DNA from 3 places in the Pseudomonas sp. R3-41 genome. Region 2 is predicted to be linked to each of the others. Evidence: predicted binding sites of a transcription regulator. Region 2 holds the regulator's gene; each other region holds the start of a gene.

Region 1 (10,059 bases), 1.3 Mb from region 2:
ACCATCGAGACGTTCAATCTCACCAGTCGCGAAGTCGCCGAGGAGATGGCGCTTGGTGCCTTGCGCGATGCCAATGCCAACGTAGCCGTGGCGACCACCGGCCTGCTCGGGCCAGAGGATAAGGACGGTATTCCCGCCGGCACCGTCTGTTTTGCCTGGGCGTTCGAGGTGAACGGGCAGCGCGCCTTGTTCAGTCGCCGCGAGCGGTTCTTCGGCAACCGCAGCCAAGTGCAATTGTGGGCCGCCGAATACGTGTTGCAGCAATTGCCCACTTTTCATCAACGCGCCGTGGCGGGTGAGCGCCGATAGGGGCCGATCATGACCGATCAAGACGAGCAGGACGATCACCGCAGCCGCCAATTCCCGGTGCGCGAAGACATGGTCTTCCAGCACAAGGTCTGGCGTTTTGAGCGAGTGGGCTGGTACGTATTGGTGCTGCTGGTGATCCTGACCTTGCTGGGCCTGTTTTCCCGGGGCCCGTTGAGCGACCGGGAGTTGTACAGCAGCGACGGTAGCCTGGGCGTTGAATACCAGGCGTTCCACCGCAACGGCTCCGCGAATGCCATGACCATCCGGCTCAAGGGGCAACCCAACGCTGTGCTGGAAGTGGAGTTGGGCGGCGATTGGCTGGAAGGTTTCGAGGTACAAGCGCTGCAACCGCCACCGATGCGTTCGGCGGGCGCGGGGCAGGGCATGACGCTCTGGATCCAAGCGGACAAGCAAGGGCAGGCCAGCCTGTATCTGTCATTGCTTGGCGAAGGGTTCGGGACCTATCACAGCCGCATCGCCACCCCTGGCGGCGCCACGGTAAGTTTCAAACAGTTCATATTTCCTTAGGTGACCTATGGATTCGGTACTGCGAGCTGCCGCGTTGTATGCGGCATTGATGGTGTTGTTCAAGATCGCCGGACGGCGTTCCCTGGCCGAGATCACCACGTTCGACTTCGTGTTGTTGATGATCATCGGCGAGGCCACTCAACAGGCGCTGTTGGGCGATGACTTCTCGATGACTAACGCGCTGATGGTGATCGTGACGCTGATTGCCATCGATGTCGGCTTTTCACTGCTCAAGTTGCGCTCGCAGTGGGTTTCGCGGCTGATCGATGGCGGCCCGACCATCATCGTCGAGGACGGGCGCATCCTTCGTGGCCGGATGCGCCATGCGCGGTTGATCGAGGCGGACATCATGGAGGCCGCGCGCTCCAGCCAAGGCATCGAGACCCTGGAGCAAATCAAGTTTGCGATTATCGAGCGTAACGGGAAGATTTCGGTGATCGCCAAGGAGCCGTCCTGAGCACTGTCGCTAGACACTTTTTGTGGCACGGGGGCTGTTGTGGCGAGGGAGCTTGCTCCCGCTGGGTCGCGAAGCGACCCCCAACGACCAGACAACTCGGTGTTGGTGAGAATTGTGGGGGGCTGCTGCGCAGCCCAGCGGGAGCAAGCTCCCTCGCCACAGGTAAAACACAGGTAAAACATTGCGCTTTGCTTAAAGCATCGGCTTGCCCCCGGTAATCCCATAACGGGCCCCGGTGATGTAGCTGGCTTCGTCGGAGGCCAGCAGCACATAGATCGGCGCTACCTCAACCGGTTGGCCAGGACGCCCGAGGGGTGTCTGCGAGCCGAAATTCTGCACTTCTTCCTCGGGCATGGTCGCCACGATCAGCGGCGTCCAGATCGGTCCCGGCGCCACGCTGTTCACCCGGATGCCCTTGGGCCCGAGCATTTGCGCCAGGCCGCCGGTGAAGTTGGCGATGGCGCCCTTGGTGGTGGCATAGGCCAGCAGCGTCGGCTTGGGCATGTCGGAGTTGACCGAGGTGGTGTTGATGATCGAACCACCGGGCTTCATGTGCGGCACGGCGGCCTGGCAGATCCTGAACATCGCCGTGATATTGATATCGAAGGTGCGCACCCATTCCTCGTCGGGAATCTCCTCGAGGGTTTCGTGAGTCATCTGGAACGCGGCGTTGTTGACCAGAATGTCGATATGCCCGAAGCGGGCGACAGTTTCATCGACGATCTTGCGGCACAGGCCTTTGTCCGCCAGGTCACCGGGCAGCAACAGGCACTGGCGTCCGGCTTGTTCGACCCAGCGCGCGGTTTCCTTGGCGTCTTCGTGCTCGTCCAGGTAGGCAATCGCCACGTCCGCGCCTTCACGGGCGAAGGCTATGGCGACGGCGCGACCGATGCCGCTGTCGGCGCCGGTGATCAGGGCGATCTTGTTCGCCAGGCGTCCGGAGCCGGTGTAGCTCTGTTCACCGCAGTCCGGGTACGGATCCATTTTGCGCTGGGTGCCGGGCACCGGCTGGCTTTGTTTCGGGAAGGGCGGGAAAGGGTAGTCGGCCATTGTCGTTCTCCAGTTGGGTTGCGATGGAGGGTGGACTTTGGGGGTTCGGGCGGAGTTCGGTCGGATTGTCCGGTCAGTCGATGAGCGTGACGAGGGCTGTTTCGTCGGTGAATAGGCGGCATCGGGCGAACATTGGAGGTTGCGGTATTCTCCAACCCACGTACGGATTTGAAAGAGGAGCAGGGCCATGTTCAGCCACATCCAGATCGGCGCCCGCGACCTGCCGAAAATGGTCGCTTTTTATGACGCAGTCCTCGGCTGCCTGGGACTGGAGCGCATGGCGAGCGAAAACGACTCGGGCCCGCCGGGGGAAGGCTGGCGCCAGCCGGGCAAGCACTGGCCCCAGGTGTTTGTCCAACTGCCGTTCAACGGCTTGCCCGCGACCTGGGGCAATGGCATGCAAGTGAGCTTCGCCGCCGACTCCCCGCAAACCGTCCGCGCTGCCTGGGAACAGGCAATGGCCATGGGCGGTACCGACGAAGGCCCACCCGGCCCGCGACCGCAATATTGCGAAGGCTATTTCGGTGCATATTGCCGCGATCCGGAGGGGAACAAGCTGTGTTTTGTTTATGCGCCGGATATGCAGGAATAGAGCACCGATACAACGCGGCGCAGAAGCCCCTGTGGCGAGGGAGCTTGCTCCCGCTGGGCTGCGCAGCAGCCCCCTCAATTCTCACCAACACCGAGTTGTGTGGTCGTTGGGGGCCGCTTCGCAGCCCAGCGGGAGCAAGCTCCCTCGCCACATGGGATCTGCGTCGCCGGTTGGATCAACCCCTGGCTTTCAGGCTGCGCTCCATCCGCGCAATCCCTTCCTCCAGCAGCGCCCGCGGGCAGCCGAAGTTCAGGCGCACGAACTGCCCGGCATCGTCACCAAAATCCAGCCCGGCACTGAGCCCGACCTTGGCTTCCTTCAAGAAGAATCCTTGCGGGTCATCCAGCTCCAAGCCTGAACAATCCAGCCAGGCCAGGTAAGTGCCCTGGGGCACGGTCAGGGTGATGCCCGGCAGGCGAGTGTTCACCGCCTCGACCAGGTAATCACGGTTGGCTTGCAGGTAGGCTTTCAGGGCTTCCAGCCACGGGCCGGCCTCGCTGTAGGCCGCGCGGGTCGCTTCCAGGCCCAGGGCATTGACGCTGTCGACCATGCCTGCCCGGGCGCTGTTGACCCGTTCGCGCAGCTTGGCGTTCTGGATGATCGCGAACGAGGTTTTCAGCCCCGCGATGTTGTAGGCCTTGCTGGCGGACATCAGGGTGATGGTGCGCTCGGCAATCTCGGGGCTGAGGGACGCAGTCGGTATGTGCACGCGACCGTCGAAGCACAGTTCGGCATGGATCTCGTCGGAGATGATCCAGGCGTCCTGCGCCAGGCAAATGTCGGCCACGGCCTGGAGTTCTTCACGCTCGAACACTTTGCCCAGCGGGTTGTGGGGATTGCTCAGCAACAAGGCGCCGCCGCCCTGCAACGCTTCGCGCAACGCGGCCAACGGCGTATGGAACTCACCGTTGACCGGGGTGAACGGCAATTCCACTTTGTTCAACTGCCAGTGACCAGGGGCGTGGCGCAGCGGCGGGTAGTTGGGCACCTGCACCACGACGTTCTGCCGGGGTTCCACCAAGGCATGCAGCGCCATGTTGAAACCTGGCTCGACGCCGGGCAGGAACACGATCTGCTGAGGCTCGACGCGCCAGGCGTACTTGCTCCACAGGTCAGCCGTGATGGCTGCACGCAGATCGTCCTGGGCGACGCTGTAGCCGAGCATCGGATGTTCGAGGCGCTTGTGCAGTGCGTCAATGACCATCGGCGGGGCGGCGAAATCCATGTCGGCCACCCACATCGGCAACACATCCGCCGGGTAGCGGCTCCATTTGGTACTGCCGGTGCCGTGGCGCTCCAATACGGTGTCGAAATCGAAAGTCATGGGGGTTCCATCAGTCAGTCATGAGATGGCGGACATCATAAAGCAAAGGCCGCTGAGAAAAGCTTGGTGGCGCAGTGCCACTAATTGATGATAATCAGTTAAAGTTCCCTCTCGAAACGCCGCTAAGCCATTTACGGCATTTGGTAACGGACCTCCAAGTCTTTGAAAAGGACGACCCCCATGACATTGCCCGTGCGCTTTAACGACCACCACCGTAAAGCCGACCGCATCATGCTGGGGCTGCTTTGGCTGGCGCTGCTGTATTCCCTGGGCCTGGCCTTCCTGCACTCGACGTTCACCCGGGCGTTGCTGGTGGGGGCGACCACCTGCGTGGCGAGCACCGGGCTTTATCGCGTCCTGGCGGGCACGCGGGCCATGCGCTGCGTCATTGCGGTGGCGTTGATGGTCATGGCGGCGCTGCATATCAACCAGACCCACGGCGTGACCGAGTTCCACTTCGGGATCTTCGTGCTGCTGGCCGTGTTGACGTTCTACCGTGACTGGCTGCCGATTGTCGTGGCCGCCGCCACCATCGCGGTTCATCACCTCAGTTTTCACTGGCTTCAACACCAGGGTTATCCGGTGTTCGTCATGGAGACTCACGGCGGCTGGTCGATGATCTTCCTCCACGCGTTCTACGTGGTGGTGGAAAGCGTGATCCTGATTTACCTGGCGAACCAGAGCCTGGCCGACGCCACGGAAAACCAGGAGGTGCTCGACAAGGTATTGGCAGCGGCCGCTCAGTTGAGCCATGACACCGACAGGCAGCGCGGTGAGGGCGTCAAGGTTTCTTCGAGCGAGCGTTTCGATCATTTCCTCCAACAGGTCACCCAACTGGTGGACGGTGTGGTGCGCGACACCCGCAACCTCTCGGACCTGGGCCAGGACTTGTCCCAGGTTGGCCAGACCCTGGAAACCGGCGCCCGCCACCAACTCGACGAAGTGGCGCAGATGAGCGGTGCGATCGGCCACCTGGTCCAAGCCATGGAGAACATCGCCGGCCACGTCGACCAGACCTTGCTGCGTGCCGGCCAGGCCAATGAGCAGGTCAACCGCGGACGCAGCACGGTTGACCAGACCCGGGAAGAGATCGTCGAGCTGGCAGGGCGCATCAACCTGACCAACGACACCGTGCAGGTGCTGGCCGAGCAGGCCCAGCAAATCGGCCAGGTACTGGATGTGATCAATGGTATTGCCGAGCAGACCAACCTGCTGGCCCTCAACGCGGCCATCGAAGCCGCCCGTGCCGGTGATCAGGGCCGCGGGTTCGCGGTCGTGGCCGACGAGGTCCGCACCCTTTCAAAAAAGACCTCGACGTCCACCACCGAGATCCAGCAGATCATCGCCAAGCTGCAACAAGGCAGCCGCCAGGCCGCCGCCGCGATGCAAGGTAGCCGCGACGGGGTAGAACGCTGCGTGTCCGCCAGCCAAATGGCTTCGCAACTGTTGCATGCCGTGGTCGAAGACATTGCCGTGATCAACCATTTCAACGACCTGATTGCCAGCACCACCCAGGAGCAATCCCAGGCGTCGATCGGCATCAGCCAGCGTCTGCAAAGCGTGCAGGCCGTGGCTGAGCGCAACGCTGACAACATCGGCGTCCTGACCCGCAGCAGCCAATGCTTGCCACCGTTGGCGGAGCGATTGGCGGTGTTGGGGCAGGCGTTTCATGGGAAGCCCGGGGCGGCCTGAGCGCAGGACTTACCGCCTACATACCGGTAGAAAACGCCGGAGGCTGTTCAAGGGCCCGCCTGATCTCGCGACATGCAACGTCGTACTGGCTGAGCAGGCGCAACGCCCAATCAGCACGTTCGCGAATGCGCTTGTCGTCTTCGTTGGCCGGCGCCTGGTCATTGAACATCGATTCCACGTTTCGAATGATCAGGTGTTCAGGCAAATAAAGGAGCCGGCAATTCTTGTAACTCGACGCACGCAACTCGGCGATCGGGTACGCGCCGCCCAGGCCCGCCGAGACACCCACCAACAGCGCGGGTTTGTGCCCGAGCTCGCTGATCCCCGCGTACAGGAAGAAGTTCTTCAGCGCTGGGCAGGCCATGCCGTTCCATTCCGGACTGATCACGATCAGCGCCGTCGCTTTGGCAAGGATCGCTTGTTGAGCGGGCCACAGCTGGTCGCGGTCTTGTTCCGGCCAAAGCGGCAGTCGGCTGGTGGCCAAGTCAATCAAGTCGCTGGCCTCCCACAGGTTTAGATCTGTCAGTCGCTGTCGCAGATGATTTGCCACTTTGAGCGACTGGCTGCCCGCCCGATTGGAGCCCGACAGCACGACGATACGGCGGCTCACGGCGTCACCTCCGGTTGGACGCGGGTCTTGGGCGCGGTACGGCGAGCGCGTACGACGGGCCAGAACAATTCTTCTTGCCAACTGATCGGCGACAGATGCTCGATGCCGTAGGCGGGCGGACGTCGGCGCGTGATCTTTGCGGTCCCAAACAAGACGTCCCATAGAAACAGCAAGTTGCCGAAGTTGCCTTTGTAGTGGGTGACACCGTCCTCGGCCGTCAAGCCATGGTGGGCCGAGTGGGTGGCCGGGGTCGAAATCGTCCGCTCCAGGATCCAGACCAGGGGCCGCAACACGCGAACGCCATACAATTTGTCATCCCAGGCCACGCTGCTGTGCGCGGCGAAAATGACGGTCATCTTGATGATTAGATAGACGTAGTAGACCGGCGCAAGGCCCAGGTAGATCAGCATGCCGGACAGCCAGATACCGGGCATGAGCAGGTAGTAGAAGCTGTTGTTGCGGTAAACGATCCGGACACTCATGTAGGGCGCGGAATGATGGGCACGATGCAGTGCGTAGAGGGCGGGCACCCGGTGAGTCAGGCGATGCCACCAGTATTGCGTCATGTCGTCCAGCAGCAGGAACAACACGAAACCCGCGGCCCAAGGGATTGCCACCAGCGCATCCTTCATCTGCGGGGCAGCCAGGCCGAGCAGCTTGCCGCTCAGCCACATGACGGCAGGGAAGGTGATTGCAACCAGGATCCCGGAGCCGATGATTTCAATCAGTACGTCACGTCTGCCGGCGGATGACTGGCGCAAGGCCGAGCAAGCAAGTTCCAGCAAAATGAAGGCGAGAAATATCCCGGCCACGACAGCGGAAGGATTATTGGCGAGCATTGTTGTATTCATGGCACTCTCGATTAAGGCCCCAGCGGGCAATGCCATTTCATTAGAAGCCAGCGAGTCAGCCCTCCCAATGCGCGAAACGGACAGAATCGAGCGAGAAGCGGTCAATCGCTCACCCCAACGCTTTCACCGGGGCAAATTGGGCCAGGTGCTGGAGCGGTTCCTGGACAGTCATGCGGGCGGGAAGCACAAGGACTACAACCTAATCGAACTGGATCAGCTCTGGCGCGAGGCTGCGCGGGTCGATCCGGCGATCGGCTTGAACTTGTTCGGGTTATTCACGCCGCAGGACTGGCACGTCCTGGCCTACCTTTGCCTGTACAGTCCTGACGTCCTCTCGGCCATGCAGCTCTGGGCGCGGTACGCACCGCTGGCCGCTGACACCGACACGGTGCGTTTGGTCAATGATGAGAACGGCCTGGGGGTCGAGCTGAATGTCGACGCGCCGGGTGATCTGGCGCGGTATGTGGTCGAGCACTACGGCGTGATGGCCATTACGCAACTACGACAAGGAACGGGGAGGGACGTACAACCGGTTCTCGCCCAATTCGCCCATTCGCGACCCTCGTACTACCTCCAGTACAGCCACTGGTTCGGCGACCGTGTCGAGTTCGATTGCCCGGTCAACCGTTTCTACTTCGATGCCCCCAGCACACGTCTGCCGATGCAAACGCGTCATCACGGACTGCTGGAGCTGCTGACTCAGGAACTCGACCGTCGGTTGGCCACGCATCGCCACTTCACCGGTTGGTCGGCCCGGCTCGCCGAGGGCGTTCGACAATCGCTGGCCAAAGGCGAGACGCCGACGCTGGTGGATCTGGCGCACGCGCTGCACCAGACGCCGAGGACGCTGCGCCGGCGCCTTGAAGAACAAGGCACGACCTTCAGGCAATTGCTCGACCAGGTGCGCGCCGAACTGGAGCAACTCCTGGAAATGCAAGGCGAACCTATAGCGCAGATCGCCGCCCAACTGGGCTACAGCGATACGACCGCCTATCTGCATGCACGAAACCGGTGGCGTGCGGTGAAATAAGCCACTCCGCGCATTGCAGGCGTGTGCACATCGTGGCGAGGGAGCTTGCTCCCGCTGGGCTGTGCAGCGGCCCATTTTTGTGAGCTCCGAATGTATCTCAGCGTATCCTGGCTCACGATCGATACGGACGCTTGCATTCCAGCCCGTCGCTGACACATTCGCGATACCTGGCCAACGTCAAATGGGACCCATCGAGACGGCCCAAGCCGTCTCACTGGCTTACCCACGTCGTTCGCAAGGAGCTTCACATGGATATAAACAATTCCCCCGTACCCCGGCATCGCCGTCTGCTTGCACCCACGCTCCTGGCGTTGGCAATGATGCAGATGGGCGCCTTGGCATTGACCTCTTCCCCGGCCAGCGCGGCCGATCTGCCGGCGAGCACTGTCGGCGCGATCACCCCCGGCAGCCACACCTCGTTCGGCCCGCTCAAGCACGTCAAGGCCGGCCTGCTCGACGTTTCCTATGCCGAAGTGGGTCCCGCCGACGGGCCGGTGGTGATCCTGTTGCACGGTTGGCCCTATGACATCCACAGCTACGCCGATGTGGCGCCGGCGCTGGCAGAGAAGGGCTATCGCGTGCTGATCCCGTATGCCCGCGGTTATGGCGATACACGTTTCCTGTCTGCCAAGACCCTGCGCAACGGCCAGCCTTCGGCGTTGGCAAGCGATCTCATCGATTTCATGGACGCGCTGAACATCAAGCAGGCCGTGCTCGGCGGTTACGACTGGGGAGCACGCACCGCCGACATCGTCGCGGCCCTTTGGCCAGAGCGGGTGAAGGCGCTGGTGGCGGTGAGTGGCTACCTGATCGGCAGCCAGGAGGCCGGCAAGGCGCCGCTGCCGCCGGCTGCTGAGTTGCAGTGGTGGTACCAGTTCTACTTTGCGACCGAGCGTGGCCGTCTCGGTTATGAGAAGAACACCCACGACTTCGCCAAGCTGATCTGGAAGCTGGCGTCGCCGAAGTGGAATTTCGATGACGCGACGTTTGATCGAAGCGCCGCCGCCTTGCAGAACCCCGACCATGTCGCCGTTTCAATCTTCAACTATCGCTGGCGCCTGGGGCTGGTCAAGGGCGAAGCCAAATACGACAGGCTGGAGAAGAAACTGGCGACGTTCCCGTCGATCAGCGTGCCAACCATCACCCTGGAAGGCGACGCCAATGGCGCTCCCCATCCGCCCGCCGAAGCCTACGCCAAGCGCTTCTCCGGGAAATATGAGCATCGCCTGATCGATGGCGGCATCGGTCACAACCTGCCGCAAGAGGCGCCGCAGGCGTTCGCCCAGGCTGTGATCGATGCCGATCATCTTCGATGATGCTGCGTTCCTCATATCTATTGTGAAAGGTTGCCTGAAACAACGAGTTTTCCTCCCAAAGGCTGATACCGGAAATCACCTTGGATCAGGCAAACATGCCGGCGGATCCGGCAAGCGGATGGACGTTTCGCTCCACATACTCTCGCGGCCCTGAGGCCCTGCCACGCATGTATCCGAATGGTGGGGCCTTCTGTAGGCGTTCAAAAACATGTGTGCGAGTGCTTGATATGGAAAACAACGCGATCCGCTTTGCCTGCAACGGCTGCGGGGTTTGCTGCAAGGGTCGGCTGATTCCACTGA
Region 2 (10,059 bases):
ACGGTCGAACAGGGTCGGCACGATGTTGAAGGCCAGCGTCTGCTTGCGCGAACGATTGACCATCGCCAGGGTATTGACCATGCGCTCCAGGCCCTTGACCGCCAAATGCTCGGTCTGCACCGGGATCACCAGTTGTTGGCTGGCTGCCAAGGCATTGACCATCAGCAAACCCAGCAACGGCGGGCTGTCGATGATCGCGTAATCGAAATCCTGCCACAGCTGCGCCAGACTCTTGGCGATCACCAGGCCCAGCCCGCTCTGCCCAGGCGACTGTCGCTCCAGGGTGGCCAGGGCGGTGCTCGACGGCAACAGCGAAATGCGCTCGTCGCTGGTGGACAACAGCAACTGCCCCGGCAGGCCCTCGGGCACCACGCCCTTGTGCAGGAACAGGTCGTAGTTGCTGTGCTCCAGGCTGTCGGGATCGTAGCCGAAATAGCTGGTCATCGAGCCGTGGGGGTCCAGGTCGACGATGACCACGCGCTTGCCCGCCTCGGCCAGCAACCCGGCTAAAGCGATGGAAGATGTGGTCTTGCCCACACCACCTTTTTGATTGGCGACTGCCCAGACTCTCATTCGGATCGTTCCTCCCGGCCGAAACTGGCTCGACCGAGAAATAGCTCGGTTATAAAGCGGGTGACGGAGAATTGACGGCACTCTGTCTTCCCGGCGACTTGACCGGAGACGGTGCAGTTTGTGTGCCAGCCCGCTTCAATGCCGCGTCCGGGGTTGCTTTGGCCGTACCGGTACCGGTCAGACTGCGACGCACATCGAGGTTGCGCGACACCACCAATATTACGCGACGGTTGCGCGCACGCCCCTCGGCGGTGGCGTTGTTGGCCACCGGCTGGAACTCGCCATACCCCACCGATGCCAAGCGCCCGGGATTGAGTCCCTGCATCGCCAGCATGCGCACGATGCTCGCCGAGCGGGCCGAGGACAGTTCCCAGTTGGTCGGGTATTGCGCGGTACGGATCGGCTGGTCGTCGGTGAAGCCTTCGACGTGGATCGGGTTGTCGAACGGCTTGAGGATCGCCGCGACCTTATCGATGATGTTGAACGCCATGTCGCTGGGCATGGCATCGCCACTGCCGAACAACAGGCTGGAATTGAGTTCGATCTCGACCCACAGCTCGTTGCCGCGCACGGTCATCTGGTTGGAGCTGATCAGGTCGCCGAACGCCGCGCTGATGTCGTCGGCGATGCTTTTCAACGGATCGCTACTGCCGGCGATACCGGCGTCGACCTGCTCGCTGTCCTTGACCAAGGGTTTGGCCGGCGTGGTGGTCTTGGGCCGCTCCTCGCCGATCGGAATGGGCTTGAGAGCCCGGTCGGAATCAGTGAAGACCCCGATCAACGCCTCGGAAATGACTTTGTACTTGCCTTCGTTGACTGACGAGATCGAATACATGACCACGAAAAAAGCGAACAGCAGCGTGATGAAGTCGGCGTAGGAAACCAGCCAGCGTTCATGGTTGACGTGTTCTTCACGATGCCTGCGACGTGCCATGCTCCATATCCCCCATTAATCCATGAAGCCCTGGAGCTTCAATTCAATGGAGCGCGGGTTCTCACCCTCGGCGATCGACAGGATCCCTTCCAGCAGCATTTCGCGATAGCGCGACTGACGCAACGCGATGGACTTGAGTTTGGCCGCGATCGGCAGCAACACCAGGTTGGCGCTCGCCACGCCGTAGATCGTCGCGACGAATGCCACGGCGATGCCGCTGCCCAGTTGCGACGGATCGGCCAGGTTGCCCATTACATGGATCAGACCCATCACCGCGCCGATGATGCCAATGGTCGGCGCGTAGCCGCCCATGCTTTCGAAGACCTTGGCCGCCTCGATGTCGCGACTTTCCTGGGTGTAGAAGTCCACCTCCAGGATGCTGCGGATGGCTTCCGGCTCGGCGCCGTCCACCAGCAATTGCAGGCCTTTGCGCGAATAGCTGTCAGGCTCGGCATCGGCCACCCCTTCCAGGCCCAGCAAGCCTTCCTTGCGAGCGGTCAGGCTCCAGTTCACCACGCGGTCGATGCCACCAGCCAGGTCGACACGGGGCGGGAACAGAATCCAGATCAGCACCTGCATGGCGCGCTTGAAAGCGCTCATGGGTGATTGCAACAGCGCCGCGCCAATGGTGCCGCCGATCACGATCAACGCCGCCGGACCGTTGGCCAGCGCGCCGAGATGACCGCCTTCCAGGTAATTGCCGCCAATGATGGCGACGAACGCCATGGTGATGCCAATCAGGCTGAGCACATCCATTACAGGCAGGCCTCGACCAGGTGTCGACCGATGTCATCCAATCCGTACACCGCGTCGGCAAGATCAGCTTTCACGATCGCCATGGGCATGCCGTAGATCACGCAACTGGCTTCGTCCTGGGCCCAGATCGCACTGCCGCCCTGCTTGAGCAGGCGCGCGCCTTCGCGACCGTCGGCGCCCATGCCGGTCAGCACCACTGCCAAAACTTTGTCACCGTAGGACTTGGCGGCGGAACCGAAGGTAATGTCCACGCAAGGCTTGTAGTTCAGACGCTCATCGCCCGGCAGGATTTTCACCGCGCCGCGGCCGTCGATCATCATCTGCTTGCCACCCGGTGCCAGCAACGCCAGGCCGGGACGCAGGATGTCGCCATCCTCGGCCTCCTTGACGCTGATGTTGCAGAGCTTGTCCAAGCGCTCGGCAAATGCCTTGGTGAACGCCGCCGGCATGTGCTGGATCAGCACGATGGGGGCCGGGAAGTTGGCGGGCAACTGAGTCAGGACCCGTTGCAGCGCCACCGGGCCGCCGGTGGACGTGCCGATCGCCACCAGCTTGTAGGCTTTGCGCTTGGGTGCCGGCGACGATGCACTGGCAGGCGCCGAACGCGTCGGCGCAGGTGCCGGGGCGCTACGCACCGGTGCAGGATTGAAGCTGCTCGAAGCCGTCGGCGCAGGCGCAGGGCTTGGCGCCGCCACCGGGGCAGGTGCCGGCGCGCTATAGGCACTGACACGGCGATTGCTGCGGGAAATGCTGTGGACCTTTTCGCACAGCAACTGCCGGACCTTGTCCGGGTTGCGCGAAATGTCTTCGAAATTCTTCGGCAGGAAATCCACCGCCCCGGCGTCCAGCGCATCGAGGGTCACCCGGGCGCCTTCATGAGTCAGGGAGGAGAACATCAAGACCGGGGTCGGGCAGCGCTGCATGATATGCCGCACGGCCGTGATGCCGTCCATCATCGGCATCTCGTAGTCCATGGTGATCACGTCCGGCTTGAGTGCCAGGGCCTGATCGATCGCCTCTTTGCCGTTAGTCGCGGTACCGACGACCTGAATACTCGTGTCCGCTGAAAGAATTTCCGAGACGCGGCGACGGAAAAAACCCGAATCGTCCACCACCAGGACTTTAACTACCATAAACACTCCGTTAGACGAGACGCGGCCCTGGGCCACGCCCCTCCAGAATCAAATACGCCGGGCGGCGTAACGCTTGAGCATGCTCGGCACATCGAGAATCAACGCGATGCGGCCGTCGCCGGTGATGGTGGCGCCGGACATGCCCGGGGTGCCCTGGAGCATCTTGCCCAACGGCTTGATGACCACTTCTTCCTGGCCCACCAACTGGTCGACGACAAAGCCGATCCGCTGGGTGCCCACCGAAAGGATCACCACGTGGCCTTCGCCCTGCTCGACGTGAGCAGCGGAGCTGACCAGCCAGCGCTTGAGGTAGAACAGCGGCAGCGCCTTGTCCCGCACGATGACCACTTCCTGGCCATCGACCACGTTGGTGCGCGACAGGTCGAGGTGGAAAATCTCGTTGACGTTGACCAACGGGAAGGCGAAGGCCTGGTTGCCCAGCATCACCATGAGCGTCGGCATGATCGCCAGGGTCAACGGGACCTTGATGACGATCTTCGAGCCCTGGCCCTTGGTCGAGTAGATATTGATCGAACCGTTGAGCTGGGAAATCTTGGTTTTCACCACGTCCATGCCCACGCCACGGCCCGACACGTCGGAGATCTCGGTCTTGGTCGAGAAACCCGGGGCGAAGATCAGGTTGTAGCACTCGGTGTCGCTCAGGCGGTCGGCGGCATCCTTGTCCATCACACCGCGTTTCACCGCGATGGCACGCAACACGTTCGGGTCCATGCCTTTGCCGTCATCGGAGATCGACAGCAGGATGTGGTCGCCCTCCTGCTCGGCGGCCAGGATCACCTTGCCGCTGCGGACCTTGCCCGAGGCTTCGCGTTCTTCCGGCGACTCGATGCCGTGGTCGACCGCGTTGCGCACCAAGTGGACCAGCGGGTCGGCCAGGGCCTCGACAAGGTTCTTGTCGAGGTCGGTCTCTTCACCCACCAGTTCCAGGTTGATTTCTTTCTTGAGCTGGCGAGCCAGGTCGCGAACCAAGCGCGGGAAGCGCCCGAAAACTTTCTTGATCGGCTGCATCCGCGTCTTCATGACCGCAGTCTGCAAATCGGCCGTGACCACGTCGAGGTTCGACACAGCCTTGGACATGGCTTCGTCCTGGCTGTTGAGGCCCAGGCGCACCAGGCGGTTACGCACCAGCACCAGTTCGCCGACCATGTTCATGATCTCGTCCAGGCGCGCGGTATCGACCCGAACGGTGGTCTCGGCTTCGCTGGCCGGTTTTTCCGCTGGCGCAGCCGCTGGAGCACGGGCTGGCGCCGGGGCGGCGGCAGCGGCAGGCTTGGCGGGCTCGGCCTTGGGTTCCGGTGCCTTGGCGGCGGGTTTGGGCGCGGCCTTGGCCGCCGGTGCGGCCGTCTTGGCGGCGGCAGGCGCGGCGGAAGCGGTACCGACCTCGCTGAACTTGCCCTTGCCGTGCAGCTCATCGAGCAGCGATTCGAATTCGTGGTCGCTGATCAGGTCGCTGCCTGCGGCAGCGGCAGCAGGTTTGGCCGGCGTCGGTGCCGAAGCGATGGCCGAATCCAGGGCGTCAACGGCAAAGGTGCCCTTGCCATGCAACTGGTCGAGCAAGGCTTCGAATTCGTCGTCGGTGATGTCCGAGCTGTCGCCCGCCGCTTTCGCGGCGGCCGGGGCTGCTGGCGGGACAACGGCATCTGGCGCGAATTGGCCCTTGCCGTGAAGCTGGTCGAGCAGCGACTCGAACTCGGCATCGGTGATTTCGTCGCTGCCAGCCCCATTGCTGGCCGGTGCAGCCGGCGCAACCTGAGCGGCCGGTGCCTCGGCCTGGGCCTTGACGGCACTCAGGGAGTCCAGCAACTGTTCGAATTCATTATCGGTGATGTCGCCCGATTCTTCGGCGACCGGTTCTTCAACCACTGCCTCGGCAACCGGCGCGGCTTCGTCAGCCGATTGCGGCTCGGCCAGGCGTGCCAGCGCGGCGAGCAGCTCGGGGGTGGCCGGGGTAATCGGCGAGCGCTCGCGCACTTCGCTGAACATGCTGTTGACCGCATCCAGCGCTTCGAGCACCACGTCCATCAATTCCGAATCAACGCGACGCTCACCCTTGCGCAGGATGTCGAACACGTTCTCGGCAATGTGACAGCACTCCACCAGCTCGTTGAGCTGGAGGAAGCCGGCGCCTCCTTTTACAGTGTGGAAACCGCGAAAAATTGCATTGAGCAGATCCGCATCATCAGGTCGGCTTTCCAGCTCGACCAGCTGTTCGGACAGTTGCTCTAGAATCTCGCCGGCCTCAACCAGGAAATCCTGAAGGATCTCTTCATCGGCGCCGAAGCTCATTAATGGCTGCTCCTAAAATAGGGCTAAATCAAAATCCAAGGCTGGACAGCAAATCGTCCACATCGTCCTGACCGGACATAACGTCTTCTCTTTTATCGGCATGAATTTGCGGACCTTCACCCTGAGAGAGATGTTTTTGTGGATCTTTTTCAGCAAGTATCGCTTCACGGTCGTGTTCGATGCCTGCAAAGCGGTCGACCTGGCTAGCCATCAGCACCAGTTTGAGCAGGTTGCTTTCCACTTCGGTGACCAGTTGGGTCACACGCTTGATCACCTGGCCGGTCAGGTCTTGATAGTCCTGGGCCAGCAGAATGTCGTTGAGGTTACTGGCCACGGCGCGGTTTTCGTTGCTGCTGCGCGTCAGGAAACCGTCGACCCGACGGGCCAGCTCCCGAAATTCTTCAGCACCGACTTCGCGACGCATGAACCGGCCCCAGTCGGTGCTCAAGGCCTGGGCCTCTTCACTCAGGCCATTGACCAGCGGTGTTGCGCTTTCCACCAGGTCCATGGTGCGGTTGGCCGCGGCCTCCGTCAGCTTGACCACATAGCCCAGGCGCTCGGTGGCGTCGGTGATCTGCGAGACTTCCTCGGCCTGCGGCATGTGCGGGTCGATCTGGAAATTGACAATCGCGCTGTGCAGTTCACGCGTGAGCTTGCCCACTTCCTGATACAGACCACGGTCACGGGTCTGGTTGAGCTCATGGATCATTTGAACCGCATCGCCAAAGCGACCTTTTTCAAGGCTGTCGACCAGTTCGCGGGCATGTTTTTTCAGGGTCGATTCGAAATCGCCCATTGAAGATTCGTTGTCCATAGCTCCCCCGTGGCGCCGTTAACCGATGCGTTCGAAGATTTTTTCGATCTTCTCTTTCAACGCCTGGGCCGTGAAGGGCTTGACCACATAGCCGTTTACACCGGCCTGGGCCGCTTCGATGATCTGCTCGCGCTTGGCTTCGGCAGTCACCATCAGCACCGGGAGGTGCTTGAGTTTTTCGTCGGCGCGCACATGGCGCAGCAAGTCGATACCGGTCATGCCGGGCATGTTCCAGTCAGTCACCAGAAAGTCGATGCTCCCGCTGTTGAGGACCGGAATGGCTGTGACGCCATCATCCGCCTCGACCGTGTTGGTGAACCCAAGGTCACGCAACAGGTTTTTTATGATCCGCCGCATCGTTGAGAAGTCATCAACGATGAGGATTTTCATGTTCTTGTCCAATTCGACCTCCAAGCAGTCTTAAACGCGCCCAGCACCTGGACGCGCCATTTCAATCAATTCCGGCACAACACTCGACAACGGTCTGGAGCACAACGGATGGAAACTGACCCGGCAACGCCATGCCAGTCCCGCTCGCAGTGTCCCCACACTGCCTGTCAGCGCGCTCGCCACTCCCCCAAACGGCCCCGCAAGCGGGCCGCGCACTGGCTGTGTAACTGGCTGACCCGAGATTCGCTGACCCCCAGGACCTCACCGATTTCCTTGAGGTTCAGCTCTTCGTCGTAGTACAGCGCCAAGACCAGTCGCTCACGTTCCGGCAAATTGGCAATCGCATCCGCCAGCGCGCTCTGGAAACGTTCATCTTCCAGGTCACGTGACGGCTCCATGTGAGCACTCGCGTTATCCTCATGCAGCCCTTCGTGCTCGCCGTCCTGCAAGAGGTCGTCGAAGCTGAACAGGCGACTGCCCAAGGTATCGTTCAAAATCCCGTAATAATCATCGAGACTCAACTGGAGTTCGGCCGCAACCTCGTGATCTTTAGCGTCACGCCCAGTTTTAGCTTCGATTGCCCGAATCGCGTCACTGACCATGCGGGTATTGCGGTGCACCGAACGCGGCGCCCAATCGCCCTTGCGGACTTCATCGAGCATCGCCCCACGAATGCGAATACCGGCATAGGTCTCGAAACTGGCGCCCTTGCTGGCGTCGTATTTGTTCGACACTTCAAGCAGGCCGATCATGCCGGCCTGGATCAAATCCTCGACCTGGACACTGGCCGGCAACCGCGCCAGCAAGTGATAGGCGATACGCTTGACCAGTGGCGCATAACGCTCGATCAATTCGTATTGGGCGTCCCGTGCCGATTTTTTGTAGAGATGGTTGTAACCGCTGGCTGTCATAACACGGGCCCTGCTGTTTGTTGCACAAGACGCTCGACGAAAAACTCCAGATGCCCGCGGGGGTTGGCCGGCAGCGGCCAGGTATCGACCTTTTGGGCGATCGCCTTGAACGCCAGCGCGCATTTGGAACGTGGAAAGGCTTCATAAACGGCACGTTGCTTCTGGACGGCCTTGCGCACGCTTTCGTCGTAAGGCACTGCACCGACGTATTGTAGGGCGACGTCCAGGAAGCGATCGGTGACCTTCGTCAACTTGGCGAACAGGTTGCGTCCTTCCTGCGGGCTCTGGGCCATGTTGGCCAGGACGCGGAAGCGGTTCATGCCATAGTCGCGGTTAAGCAGTTTGATCAGGGCATAGGCGTCGGTGATGGACGTCGGTTCGTCGCAGACCACCAGCAGCACTTCCTGGGCGGCGCGCACGAAACTGACGACCGAGTCGCCGATGCCGGCCGCGGTGTCGATCACCAGCACATCGAGGTTATCGCCGATGTCGCTGAACGCCTGGATCAGGCCCGCGTGCTGCGCCGGGGTCAGGTGAACCATGCTCTGGGTGCCGGAGGCAGCCGGCACGATGCGAATCCCGCCCGGCCCCTGCAACAGCACGTCGCGCAGTTCGCAACGGCCTTCGATCACGTCCGCCAGGGTGCGTTTGGGGGTAAGCCCCAGCAACACGTCGACGTTCGCCAGGCCCAGGTCGGCGTCCAGCAGCATGACCCGTCGGCCAAGCTCTGCCAGAGCCAGGGACAAGTTCACTGACACGTTAGTCTTCCCGACGCCACCTTTGCCGCCGGTCACCGCGATCACCTGTACGGGATGCATGCTGCCCATGTTCGTTCTTTACCTTGTCTTCTTAGACGGAGGCCACATTACTGGCTGCGCGTTCGCATACGGAACAATGCATGGCAGACCATCGATGTAGGTACAAAAAATATTCATGATTACCTCAGCCGACCTGCTTGGTCGGGCTGTGGTAGATGTCAGCGAACATGTCAGCCATGGCTTCTTCGCTGGGTTCTTCCTGCATTTGCACACTCACGGCACGACTGACCAGTTGATGACGGCGCGGCAGATGCAAATCATCCGGGATCCGCGGCCCGTCGGTCAGGTAGGCCACCGGCAGTTCATGACCGATCGCCAGGCTCAACACCTCGCCCAGGCTTGCCGTTTCGTCCAGCTTAGTCAGGATGCAGCCGGCCAGCCCGCAGCGTTTGTAGCTGTGGTATGCGGCGGTTAGAACCTGTTTCTGGCTGGTGGTTGCCAACACGAGATAATTTTTTGACTTGATACCGCGTCCGGCCAGGCTTTCGAGCTGCATGCGCAGGGCCGGATCGCTGGCTTGCAGGCCGGCGGTATCGATCAGCACGACGCGTTTGCGCAGCAGCGGTTCCAGCGCCTGGGCCAGGGATTGGCCCGGATCCACATGGGTCACCGACACATTGAGGATCCGGCCCAGGGTCTTGAGTTGTTCCTGGGCACCGATGCGGAAACTGTCCATGCTTACCAGGGCGATGCTCTGGGCGCCGTACTTGAGTACATAACGGGCGGCGAGCTTGGCCAGGGTGGTGGTCTTGCCCATGCCGGCAGGACCGACCATGGCAATGACCCCGCCCTCTTCCAGCGGCTCGACTTCCGGCGTGGCAATCATGCGTGCCAGGTGCGCCAGCAGCATGCGCCAGGCCTGGCGCGGCTCTTCGATACCATTGATCAGCGCCAGCAGGTCGCGGGACAACGGGCCGGACAGGCCGATGCGTTGCAGGCGACGCCACAGGTTGGCCTGGGCCGGACGGCTGCCTTGCAGCTGGTTCCAGGCCAGGGAGCCGAGCTGGACTTCCATCAGCTCGCGCAGGCTGTTGAGTTCGAAGCGCATCGAGTCCAGGGCGCGCGGGTCAAGCCCACGGGCTGGCGCGGCAGGTGCCGGCTCTGGACGACGCGGTTCGGCCTGGACCTGTTCCATCAGCGGTTCGGCGGCGGTCAACGGCAGGCCGGCGGTCAGCGGCTGACCGGCGAACAATTGACGATTGGTGCCCGGCGCGCCTTCGCCTTCGCTGCTGCGCAGGCTCAGTTCGGCCTGGGCGCTGGCGATGCGCGATTGAGTCTTGCGCAGCTCGTCTTCAAGTTCCATGTTCGGAACCCGTGGCGCCAGCGCCGACAATTTGTAATCCAGGGCCGCCGTCAGCTCGACACCGCCGGCGATACGACGGTTGCCAATGATGGCTGCTTCAGCGCCCAGCTCGTCACGAAC
Region 3 (10,059 bases), 1.5 Mb from region 2:
GGGCGGGCCTTTTCATTATTTCCAGGAGCAAGAGTCCGAAAAAGAGCGCAAAGCGCCATTTCGGCTGCTCGCCGCGGTGCGTATCAACCCGTACAAGGAAAATAATCATGTTGAACAAGCGCATTAGTTTGATCGCACTGGGGATCTTGAGCACGACACACGCCATGGCCAATGACCAGGCGGAGTCAAAGGGGTTCGTTGAAGACAGCAGCTTGAAAGTGCTGTTGCGCAACGCTTATATGAACCGCGACTACAAGGACGGCAGAGAAGACAAGGCCGAATGGGGCCAGGCGGCCATCGGTACGTTCTCGTCCGGTTTCACCCAAGGCACGGTGGGCGTGGGTGTCGATGCCTTTGGCCTGTACGCGTTGCGTCTGGATGGCGGCAAGGGGCGTAGCGGTGCGCAAGGCATCGATTTCTTCAAGCAAGGCGACAGCGGCAGCGCGGCCGATGACTTGTCCAAGTTCGGTGCGGCGGTCAAGTTCCGCGTTTCCAATACCGTACTGGCCTACGGTGACCAGATGCCGGCCCTGCCGGTGCTGAGCTATGACAACTCGCGCCTGCTGCCGGAAAGCTACACCGGCACGCTGATCACCTCCAAGGAGATCAAGGGGCTGGAACTGAACGCCGGCCGTTTCACCGCCGAATCGCGCAAGAGCGCCGAAGGCCGTGACAGCGGTGGCCTGAAATCGATTAACGTGTTGGGCGGCAGCTATCAATTCACCGAGCAGTTCAAGGCTTCGCTCTACGCCTCGGATGTCGAAGACGTATTGAAGAAGCAATACGTAAACGCCAACTACGTGTTCCCACTGGCCAAGGATCAATCCCTGACCCTGGACTTCAACGGTTATCGCACCAAGCTGGACGACAGCTACGTTCGTGAAAACAACGTCACCGGCGACGACAACAAGATCTGGAGCCTGGCCGCTACTTTCGCCACCGGCCCTCACAGCTTCACACTCGCCCATCAGCGCAGCACCGGCGACAGCAACCTGGGCTACGCCTACGGCGGCTATCAGCGCGAGCAGAACCGTGTGGGTGATGGCGGTAACACGATCTACCTGGCCAACTCCTACTGGTCCGACTTCAACGCTGAGGACGAGCGCAGCTGGCAGTTGGGCTACGGCCTGGACTTCACCACCTTCGGCGTACCGGGCCTGACCTATAACGTCGCTTACGTACGTGGCGATAACATCACCACGTCCACCAGCGAAGGCGGGACCGAGCGCGAGATCTTCAACCAGTTCAAGTACGTGGTCCAGAACGGCCCGGCCAAGGACTTGAGTGTCAGGTTGCGCAGCTCTGTGTTGCGGGTGTCGCAGAAATCCAGCGAGTACAACGTCAGCGGCAATGAGCTGCGGGTGTTCGTGGATTATCCGATCAGCGTCTTCTGATGCCTGATCAGGTTGTAAGTCGATAACGGTGGCGAGGGAGCAAGCTCCCTCGCCACCGTTGATTCATGCCTGCCTGAAGTGAACAGCATGGCGACGCCAAGCTCGGGTTCTTTTTGCTTTTAGCTCAAGAAAAGCCGCTGGAATCGCCTGTTTCCCCGAGAAAAAGTCGTCTTTATGTAACGTTGCCCGCCGTTTCAAGCGCCGCTTGAAATGCCTCAAATACTTTCTCATGGACGTAAATCCTGCACCTACTAGATTAGGCCGCTCAACGCAGTGGAGACCTATGAAAAATGATCGTTCTGAACAGGGAAGTGGGCGAAGCGCTGAGACGTGACAAATACGTCAACGTTCGCGGTGGGGACTTCAACCTCTACGGTCATTTCGGCGACTTTGTCCGGCTGACCAAAAGCTGGGAAAACATGGAGCCCGACAGTTACTACGGCCAGGCCGAGTCAGGCATGCGTTTTCGCCGCTACAGCGACTTCGAATACAACCCAACGACCCGTGAGCTCAAGCAGCTCGAGCACCGGGCCTACGTTCAGTCCAAGGCCAACAACAGCTATGTCGGCGGACTGGAGCGGCACTTCGAGGATTTCTCCAACGAAGTGATCAACTCGCCGGTGATGCGCAGCCTGATCGACACGGACTTCGAGGTGTACAAGAACGTCCTGCCGCAGGAACTGCACGATGAAATCTGGCAGTGCCAGATCCATCAGATCCGCATCGAGATCAAACCGGGCAAACAGCTGGAAATCACCCCTGAAGGGATTCACTGCGACGGTTATCCGTTCAGCGGCGTGCACTTCTGGGGTCGTCAGAATGTGGCGGGGGCGGAAAGCCGCTTGTACACCGCCCAGGAAGAACAACTGGCGGCGACGACTTACGAGGACATTCTCGACACCACGTTTTTCCTGGATCGCGACATGCGCCATTACGTAACCCCGGCGCGCAACACCCATAGCCATGACATGGCGTACCGGCAGATCCTCGCCATTTCCTTCTCGCGGCCCGGGACCGCTTTCGACATTGTTCGCTGAACGGCTCGAACCCATGGACGACCTGACGCAGCAAGTCCTGTTGCGTCGGGCCATGGTCCGGGACGCCGAGCGGCTGGAGCGATTCTTTCGCGGTTTCGACGAAGTGTCGTTCTGCGAATGGCAGGATGCCCGATTCTTGCGCGGCGTGTTGTTGCAGGACACCACCACCGCGTACCTGGCCATCGATGCGAGCGGTGAAGTGGTGGGCGCGGTGATCGGCGGCATGCTCGGCACCCGCGGCACGATCAATCACCTGGCGGTCAGCCCGCACCATCGCACCAAAGGCCTGGGCCAGCGTCTGGTCGAAGCGGCATCGGCAGACATGAAGCGGGTGGGCGTGCTGCGCATGTTCCTTTTCGTCGACGATGCTAATCTGGCCGGCAAGCGTTTCTGGGCCGCTCAGGGGTTCTGTGAGCCTCGGGGTGAAATCACCTTCGAGAGGGATTTATGAACAAGACTTCCAGCCAGCCGCTGGCGGTCGAACCACAAGCCTCGCGTACCTTTGCTGAAGCCAGTCCGGTGGTAGCGGGTTATTTCACGGTTTCGTTTGTGTTCGGTCTGATGGCGGTCAACGCCGGGCTGCCCCTGTGGTTGCCGGTGGCGATGTGCCTGTTCGTCTACGCGGGCGCTTCGCAATTCGCAGCGCTGGCGTTGATTTCCAGCGGTGCCTCGCTGACCACCATCGTGCTCACCACGTTCCTGATCAATGCGCGGCACATGCTGATGTCGGTCTACATGGCCAAGGCCCTGCGCGCGCTGGGGCTCAGTCGTTTCGAACGCTGGTGCTACGCGGCGGGGCTGACGGACGAGTCATTCGCGTTCCACAGCGTCAAGCTCGGCAGCGGGGCGCCGGTGAGCGTGCGCTACCTGGTCGGCTTCAACCTGTTCTGCCATACATCCTGGGTGCTCGGTGGCTTGCTGGGCGCAGTGTGTGCGCAATACGCGGCGCACCTCATCAAATACCAACTCGACTATGCCCTGACGGCGATGATGCTCTATGTGCTGGTTTCGTTGTGCGACACCCGCAACAAACTGATCGCGGCCCTGGCGGCTGTCGTCTGCATGGGCGGGCTGAGCCTGCTGGGCAACTCGCCGTTCAACGTCTTCATCGCCACGTTCGTTGGCTGCGGGGTAGGCGTATGCCTGACCAAACGTTCCTGATCCTGGTCGTGGTCCTGATGATGGCCGTGACCTTCCTGCCGCGCGCCCTGCCGTTGCAGATCAATACCGACCACTGGCCGCCCTTCGTCGCCCGTGCCTTGGAATACCTGCCCGTGGCGATCGTCGCTGCCATCAGCCTGACGCCATTGTTGATCAAGGACCAGCAGATACAACTCGATCGCCCTGAGTTTTATGCCGCGATTCCGACGCTGTTATGTGCGTATTTCAGCCGCAACCTGTTTCTCAGTGTGGCGCTGGGCACGGCGGCGTACATCGCGCTCGGCTCGTTCCTGTAGCCTCAGGTCCACCACATCGTGCAGCGCCTGGCCAGACAACTCCGCATTGTTCACCGCCAGGCGGACTTCAAGAAAGTCCTCGAAGTCCGGAAAAATCGCCAGGCCGTTGCGCAGCGCCGCTTCCCGGGACACCAGCCCCAGGCCATCGAGCTGCGTGATCAACGACAGCGTCAGCGTCTCACTGCAGGAATACACCATGCGCTGGCTCGACCCGTATTCGCCCAGGCCAGCGTCGAGAAAACGCAGGAAGCTGTGGGAATACGGACATTCTTCTGCCGGACGCACCTGAAACTTGTCGCCGAGCAAACCAAGGGAGTCGTCTTCGTCGCCACAATGGGCACCGACCACGCGCACCTGCACATCCGGCATGGTGATGCTGGTAAAACCGCCCTGTTGCTGCCCGATCAGGATCGCCAGATCGAAATCTTCGTTCTTGAGCTTGCTCAGGTTCTCCATCGACTCGGCATAGCTGAATTCCAGCTGATACTGGGGGAATACAGCGATCAACCGATCGATCATCCGCCGGTTGAACTCCGTCGGCAGGGTGGTATTGAGCGCCACTTTGAGCGTGCGCTGTCGCGGCGTCTTGAGCGCTGCGACTTTTTCTTCCAATTGTCGGGTGGCAACCAGCACCTGGTCCATGAAGGGCGTCAGTTCCGAGCCCTGGCTCGTCAACGTCAGGCCTTTGTTCGAACGCCGGAACAACCGGAAACCGAACTGTTCCTCGACCTTGTTCAATTGCGCCGCCAACGCCTGCACCGTGAGGCACGAATGCTCGGCTGCTGCCGACAACGAGCCGGTCTGCACGATACGCATGAGGTTGCGTAGGGTTCTGCTATCCATGAGGTAATGCCCTCTGCTTAAGTGGGCTCGCTATTGTTGTGCACCTGGGCCGGGCCAGGTGGTCATGGTGGCTATCATCATGCACCTTTTCACGCTTGTCGCGATTTTGTGTCGAAAAGCGCTGGCCGGCGATGGTTGGAGCTTATGCGGGATTTGGGGATTTTGCCGGTTTGGCGTGAATTGGCTTGCATCGTTCGCCTGGTTACCGCTTTGCCTGCAACTTTGTCAGAAATTTCCCAGGAAAGAAAAGACTCTGGCTGATATCCGCGCGTTGTTCGAACGGTTGAAATGTGGCGCTTACATTAAAGAGGCATCGCCACGTCTGGATCGGTTGGATAAAGGCAATTGCCGGCGTCTACGAAACATGCAAGTGGTTGCTGAAGGTCACTTGCATGAATCTTCCTGGGACGAAGGAGGTGTCTGGGCAAACAAGCTGGAAAGATCTTGGCTTGCTCGATATTCGAAATATTTCAGTCACACCAACGGCCTCCCCGGTGCGGGAATTACCCGGTGCAGTTGACTTCGACAGCGCCCTGAAACAAGTAGCCCTGGGTTTTGGGCTGCAGGAAGGTATGGATACCGTCTGGATAGACACACCTTATGTGCCGGTGATTGTCAGACGGCGCGACCTTTTACATATCGTTGAGAAAAGACCCAACGCCCGAGAGCGCTTCACGGAATTTGCAGTGGATACGGTGCGCAACCCTTTGGAGATTTGGCGGGTTTTCTATTCTGATGGTTCGTATCGCCTCGCGTTCATCGGCGCTTACGCGGCGAAATACCAGATGCTTGTGGTGATCAATGTCGATCATGGACACGTACTCTGGAATTTCATGAATTGCGATAAGAAAGCACTCAACAAGCACAGGCATGGCCATTTGGTTTATCAGCGATGCCTGGCCCCCCAAGAATGAAAAAAGCAGCCCAAGGGCTGCTTTCTTTGAAGAGGCGCTTGATATTGTGCTCCCTCAAGCAGGGGAGAAGAGGTCTCACCCGAGCGCTGATGTTCAGGTTATCAACGGGGTTCCTAACGCCGACTATCGCCACCTGAAGGCAGTCGGTTTCGCGCTCTTGAAGCCGATTTTCCGGCATGGCTAAGGTTTATGTCAATCCGGGCCCGTGCTCTTCTTTATGTCAGAAATGTAACAAGGAGAAGCCCGGAAATGATTTACTCAGGTTTTTGTTCGCTTGCGAATAAAAACTTAAAAATAATCCATATCTGTACTATCCTCTAAACGTCACCCCGCTATAAAGGAGCCCAACCCCATGGCGACTTCCTCCATTACCCTCAACGCACAGCAACAATTGGACTCCCCGGACGCGGGCCGAGTCGCGTTGAAGTTTTTCTTCAATCTCATGGCGCTCTGGGGCTGCAGCGTCGAACAGCAGCGTACGCTGTTGGGCAAGGTGGGAAATACGACCTTCTACAAGTACAAACAATTGCCGGAAAACGTGAGGCTGCCTCGCGATACGCTGGAGCGCATTTCCTACCTCATGGGTATCCACAAGGCGCTGAGCATCATCTTCAGCAACAGCCGGGACCGTGCCTATCAGTGGGTCAGCAGCCCCAACACTGCGGCACCGTTCAACGGCCAGTCGGCGCTGTCCTACATGTTGACCGGTCGGGTGGTGGACATCGCTGATGTGCGGCGATACCTCGACGGAGTACGCGGCTGATGGTGCCACCACTGGCGGACCCGCAATGGAAACGGGCCTATCGGATCGTCAACAGCAGCTTCCCGCCGATTTCGCTGTTTGAAGACGTACTCGACCCTGAAGACCTGCCCACCGCCTACGCGCTGGAAGCGTTGACCAACGATCGGCTGATGGAACAGGCTGGGGTGCTGTCCCGGGTACGCCCCGAGGACCGTATTTCCGGGCCCGGTTCCTCGCCGGTGATGGCGGCGTTTACTCACATCGGCAAGAGCAGCCGCTTCAGCGATGGCACCTTCGGCGTCTACTACGCCGCCAGCAGCCAGGAAGCGGCCATCGCCGAAACCTGCTATCACCAGGCACGATTCCTCGGCGCGACCAACGAGCCCGACCTTGAGTTGACCATGCGCACTTACGTCAACAAGGTCGTCAAACCCTTGCACGACATCCGCCACGACTATCCCCACCTCCACGACCCGGACCCTACCGCCTACGGTCCATCCCAAGTGTTCGCCCGACAACTGCGTGAAACCCTGTCATGGGGGCTGCTGTACAACAGCGTCCGATTGACCGGCCACGAATGCGTGGCCGCGTTTCGCCCGCCAGCGGTTTCGATCCCCGTGCAGGGCAAGCATATCCGGTACGTCTGGAGCGCCCAGAAGCGGGAGATTTCGTTTGTGTTTGAGGTGAGCGAGGTGTGAGTCAGGTTTTTGGGGTGTTTTATGGCTGGGCAATAATTATTGCCCAGCCATAATTTTCAATAATTCGCGATTATTGAAACCAGAGGCTGCTATGCAGCCCACGGGAGCAAGCTCCCTCGCCACAAGAGTGTCTATTGATCAAATCTTGAACTGCTGCACCGAAGCCTGCATCGACCCCGCCGCATCGTTCAATTGATCCGCCGTTTGCGTCAGATTGTGAATGGAACGGGTGTTCTCGCGAGACTGCTCGGCAATCGACTCCACACGCTGGGCCATTTCATCACTGGCTTTGGACTGTTCGGCAATGGTCTGGGAAATTTCCTCCACCACTTCGGCCGCATGCCGGGCACCGGTGCGGATTTCGCTGATGGACACCCCGGCCTGCTGGGCCAGGTTGACGCCTTCGTCCACACGGCTGACGCAGGCCTGCATGTTCGCCACCGCGTCTCGGGCGCTGGACTGGATGCGCTCGATCATCGCAGTGATTTCCTGGGTGGACTGCGTCGTGCGCGCCGCCAGGTTGCGCACCTCATCGGCCACCACCGCAAAACCACGGCCCGCCTCACCGGCGCGAGCGGCCTCGATGGCGGCGTTGAGGGCCAGTAAGTTGGTCTGTTCGGCGATGCTCTTGATCACCTGGATAATCGAATGAATGTCTTCGGATGAGGCGTCCAGCGCCGTGATCTTGCTGGACGATTGGTTGACCACCTCGGCGATCCGGTTCATGCCTTCCACCACCCCGAGGATCACTTGGCCACCGCTGCTCGCCAAATGCTCGGACTGCGCTGAAATCGTCCGGGCGCTGTCGGCGTGCTGATGGATCTGGCTGATGTTCGCCATCATCTGCTCCATGCTCGCGGCCATGCTGGTCGCGCTCTGGGCCTGTTGATCGGCGCTGGACACAATCTGCCGGGCCGTATTACCCAAATTCTGGGAGGTGCCGTGCAATTGATCGCTCTGGCTGCGGATCGTGGCGATCATCTGCCGTAGATTGGTCTGCATCTGCTCGATCACGCCTTGCAACTGACCCAGCTCATCCTTGCTCTGGGCCCCCATCGAGCGCTGCAAATCCCCTTGGGAAATCGCCTGGGTATTGAGGATGATCTTGTTCAGCGGCGTCAGCACCGCCTTGAGCAGGCTCCACGACAACAGCGCCAGCGCCACACAAGTGGCCAGCAACGTCGCGATCAGCCAGCGCTCCGAGGTGTGAATGCTGTGGTCCTGATGCTCTCGCGATGACTGCGCCTGGTTTTCGATCAGCTCGCTCACCGCTTCGTTGCGCTCCTCCAGCGCCGAAAACGCCCCGTCGAACTCCGCCCGCAAGGCCTGGCCATCCTGGGCGCCGTTCAGCGCCTTGCCAATGACTTGCTTGGCTTTATCGATGTAGGTTTCGACCTGGGGCTTGAGCTCGCCAATCGCCTTGGCGACATCCCCCGGCAACTTCGCCTCGGCATTTTCGGCGATGACCTTGCGCATTCGCTGCGTGTGCTCATCGAACGCCTCCAACACTTCCTTCGCCCCCTGGGCATCCCCCGGCTTCACCAGCAGGGCGGCGAGCACATCGGCACGAATGGCGTCGTGCATCATGTCCGCTTCCATGTGCTTGCGCATGGCCGAAATACTGGTTTCGTTCTGCACCAGGGCCTCGGTCATCGAGTGATAACCCCACAGCCCGATACCGCCGAGCAACAGCGCAAAAGAAAGACTGACCAACCCCGAGCCTATGACCTTGGTGCGGATTTTCATCGCTTACTGCTCCTTGGAGCGGGGGAATTCTGGGAAGTGTAGTTGAGCGCAAGCGGAGCCTTGGAACAGGCAATGCCCTTATTCGAGGCTATCGGCGGGGGGAATGATTAGATGAGCCGTGGCGAGGGAGCTTGCTCCCGCTGGGCTGCGCAGCAGCCCTTCTTTATTTCGTGGTGACTGAGGAAAGCCCAACGCTGCCCCGCTCGTGAGCAGCATTGCGCCTGCGGCCCTTAAGCCGGATTACTCCCCGGCGCCTCCAGCACCTTCACCACATCATCGATGACGGCCTTGCTCATATCCTGCAAATAACACGACGCCCAGGCATACCGATCCGTACTGCGAATCATCGCCGCGTCCTCGGCCAGGACCTTGGCAACGTGGAGCAGGTCGGAGGCGTGGGACAGGGCTTCGCCGATGGGGATCCCGCTGTTGACGCGGAAGAGCGGGCGGTCGGAGTGGTAGCAGAAGGGGGTTAGGCCTGGGGTTTTGAGGTCTCTGGGATGGGTCATTGCGCACCTCCATTTGCCAATTGGCAGCGGGTGGTGGCTAGCAAAGCGATAAAGCGAGGCTGCAGCAGATCCATGGCGTGCATCGATAAACTCCCATATCAAATGAGAGCTGCCACGTTCGTTCTCAGGCGAATGGGTGGCAGCTGTGCGCAGGCTGAGAAACCGGAGATACAGGAACCCGGCAGACCCGAAGGTCTCCCACGCACAGCCGCCATTGCACGGAATGCGGACATAAAAAAACGCCGCAAAACGTGGTTCTGGCGCTGTAGCGCCTGCATCTTACTCGGGTTCTCAGGCCCGGTCGCTGAATTGGCAGCGACGGTTGGAGAGTAGCGGGCGATTGGGTAGGGTGCAATCGTGGCGCGATGCTGGCGGGTGAGGTTTAGGTACGCTCAGGTAATAGTTTGGCTCTCCATCGAGATCGATCCGACGTCGGATACAAGAAAAACGGGTGAAAAAACCGGCAATAGGGCTTGCTTGCATCCATGCATAATCTGACAGTCGAAAAACGGATCACCTGACTGAGCGAGTTGAAACAGAGGACCACAATGGAAAAGTGTCTATTCAAGCGTCTGGTCGAGAGCATGACCCAGATGAGCGAAATTGAGCGTGACGAGCGCCCAGCGTCTCGGGTATCCCGCGTCGAAGTGAAGCGAGTCGACAGGCTCCTGGGTCTTCCCGGCTCCCGTGAAATAGACGAATGTTCATCCGGTGACTCC

What was found. Region 2 encodes FliA, which starts transcription of late flagellar genes. Its sites were predicted from a motif close to CTAAAGTTTNNNNNNNNNNNGCCGNTAA; they were not measured.
Positions count from the first base shown of each region.
Region 1: a site for FliA is predicted at 4,359-4,386, ahead of M1D99_RS16730 (methyl-accepting chemotaxis protein). Genes of this name have one in related genera too.
Region 3: a site for FliA is predicted at 8,920-8,947, ahead of M1D99_RS28400 (methyl-accepting chemotaxis protein). Genes of this name have one in related genera too.

Region 1 covers NZ_CP096421.1:3,800,837-3,810,895, reverse strand. Annotated here, with positions in the region: gene M1D99_RS16760 (CinA family protein) at 1-309, shown strand, start outside; gene M1D99_RS16755 (hypothetical protein) at 319-837, shown strand; gene M1D99_RS16750 (DUF421 domain-containing protein) at 845-1,294, shown strand; gene M1D99_RS16745 (SDR family oxidoreductase) at 1,487-2,344, opposite strand; gene M1D99_RS16740 (VOC family protein) at 2,532-2,936, shown strand; gene M1D99_RS16735 (MalY/PatB family protein) at 3,112-4,260, opposite strand; gene M1D99_RS16730 (methyl-accepting chemotaxis protein) at 4,441-5,952, shown strand; gene M1D99_RS16725 (NADPH-dependent FMN reductase) at 5,969-6,562, opposite strand; gene M1D99_RS16720 (sterol desaturase family protein) at 6,559-7,413, opposite strand; gene M1D99_RS16715 (AraC family transcriptional regulator ligand-binding domain-containing protein) at 7,481-8,443, shown strand; gene M1D99_RS16710 (alpha/beta fold hydrolase) at 8,692-9,759, shown strand; gene M1D99_RS16705 (YkgJ family cysteine cluster protein) at 9,987-10,059, shown strand, end outside.
Region 2 covers NZ_CP096421.1:5,089,222-5,099,280, forward strand. Annotated here, with positions in the region: gene M1D99_RS21825 (ParA family protein) at 1-573, opposite strand, end outside; gene motD (flagellar motor protein MotD) at 623-1,507, opposite strand; gene M1D99_RS21835 (flagellar motor protein) at 1,523-2,263, opposite strand; gene M1D99_RS21840 (protein-glutamate methylesterase/protein-glutamine glutaminase) at 2,263-3,396, opposite strand; gene M1D99_RS21845 (chemotaxis protein CheA) at 3,445-5,703, opposite strand; gene M1D99_RS21850 (protein phosphatase CheZ) at 5,732-6,517, opposite strand; gene M1D99_RS21855 (chemotaxis response regulator CheY) at 6,536-6,907, opposite strand; gene fliA (RNA polymerase sigma factor FliA) at 7,075-7,818, opposite strand; gene fleN (flagellar synthesis regulator FleN) at 7,815-8,645, opposite strand; gene flhF (flagellar biosynthesis protein FlhF) at 8,761-10,059, opposite strand, start outside.
Region 3 covers NZ_CP096421.1:6,568,194-6,578,252, reverse strand. Annotated here, with positions in the region: gene M1D99_RS28445 (OprD family porin) at 108-1,394, shown strand; gene M1D99_RS28440 (2OG-Fe dioxygenase family protein) at 1,685-2,431, shown strand; gene M1D99_RS28435 (GNAT family N-acetyltransferase) at 2,445-2,882, shown strand; gene M1D99_RS28430 (AzlC family ABC transporter permease) at 2,879-3,592, shown strand; gene M1D99_RS28425 (AzlD domain-containing protein) at 3,571-3,888, shown strand; gene M1D99_RS28420 (LysR family transcriptional regulator) at 3,805-4,731, opposite strand; gene M1D99_RS28415 (PBECR2 nuclease fold domain-containing protein) at 5,124-5,645, shown strand; gene M1D99_RS28410 (MbcA/ParS/Xre antitoxin family protein) at 5,998-6,408, shown strand; gene M1D99_RS28405 (RES family NAD+ phosphorylase) at 6,408-7,085, shown strand; gene M1D99_RS28400 (methyl-accepting chemotaxis protein) at 7,224-8,831, opposite strand; gene M1D99_RS28395 (DUF3077 domain-containing protein) at 9,062-9,340, opposite strand.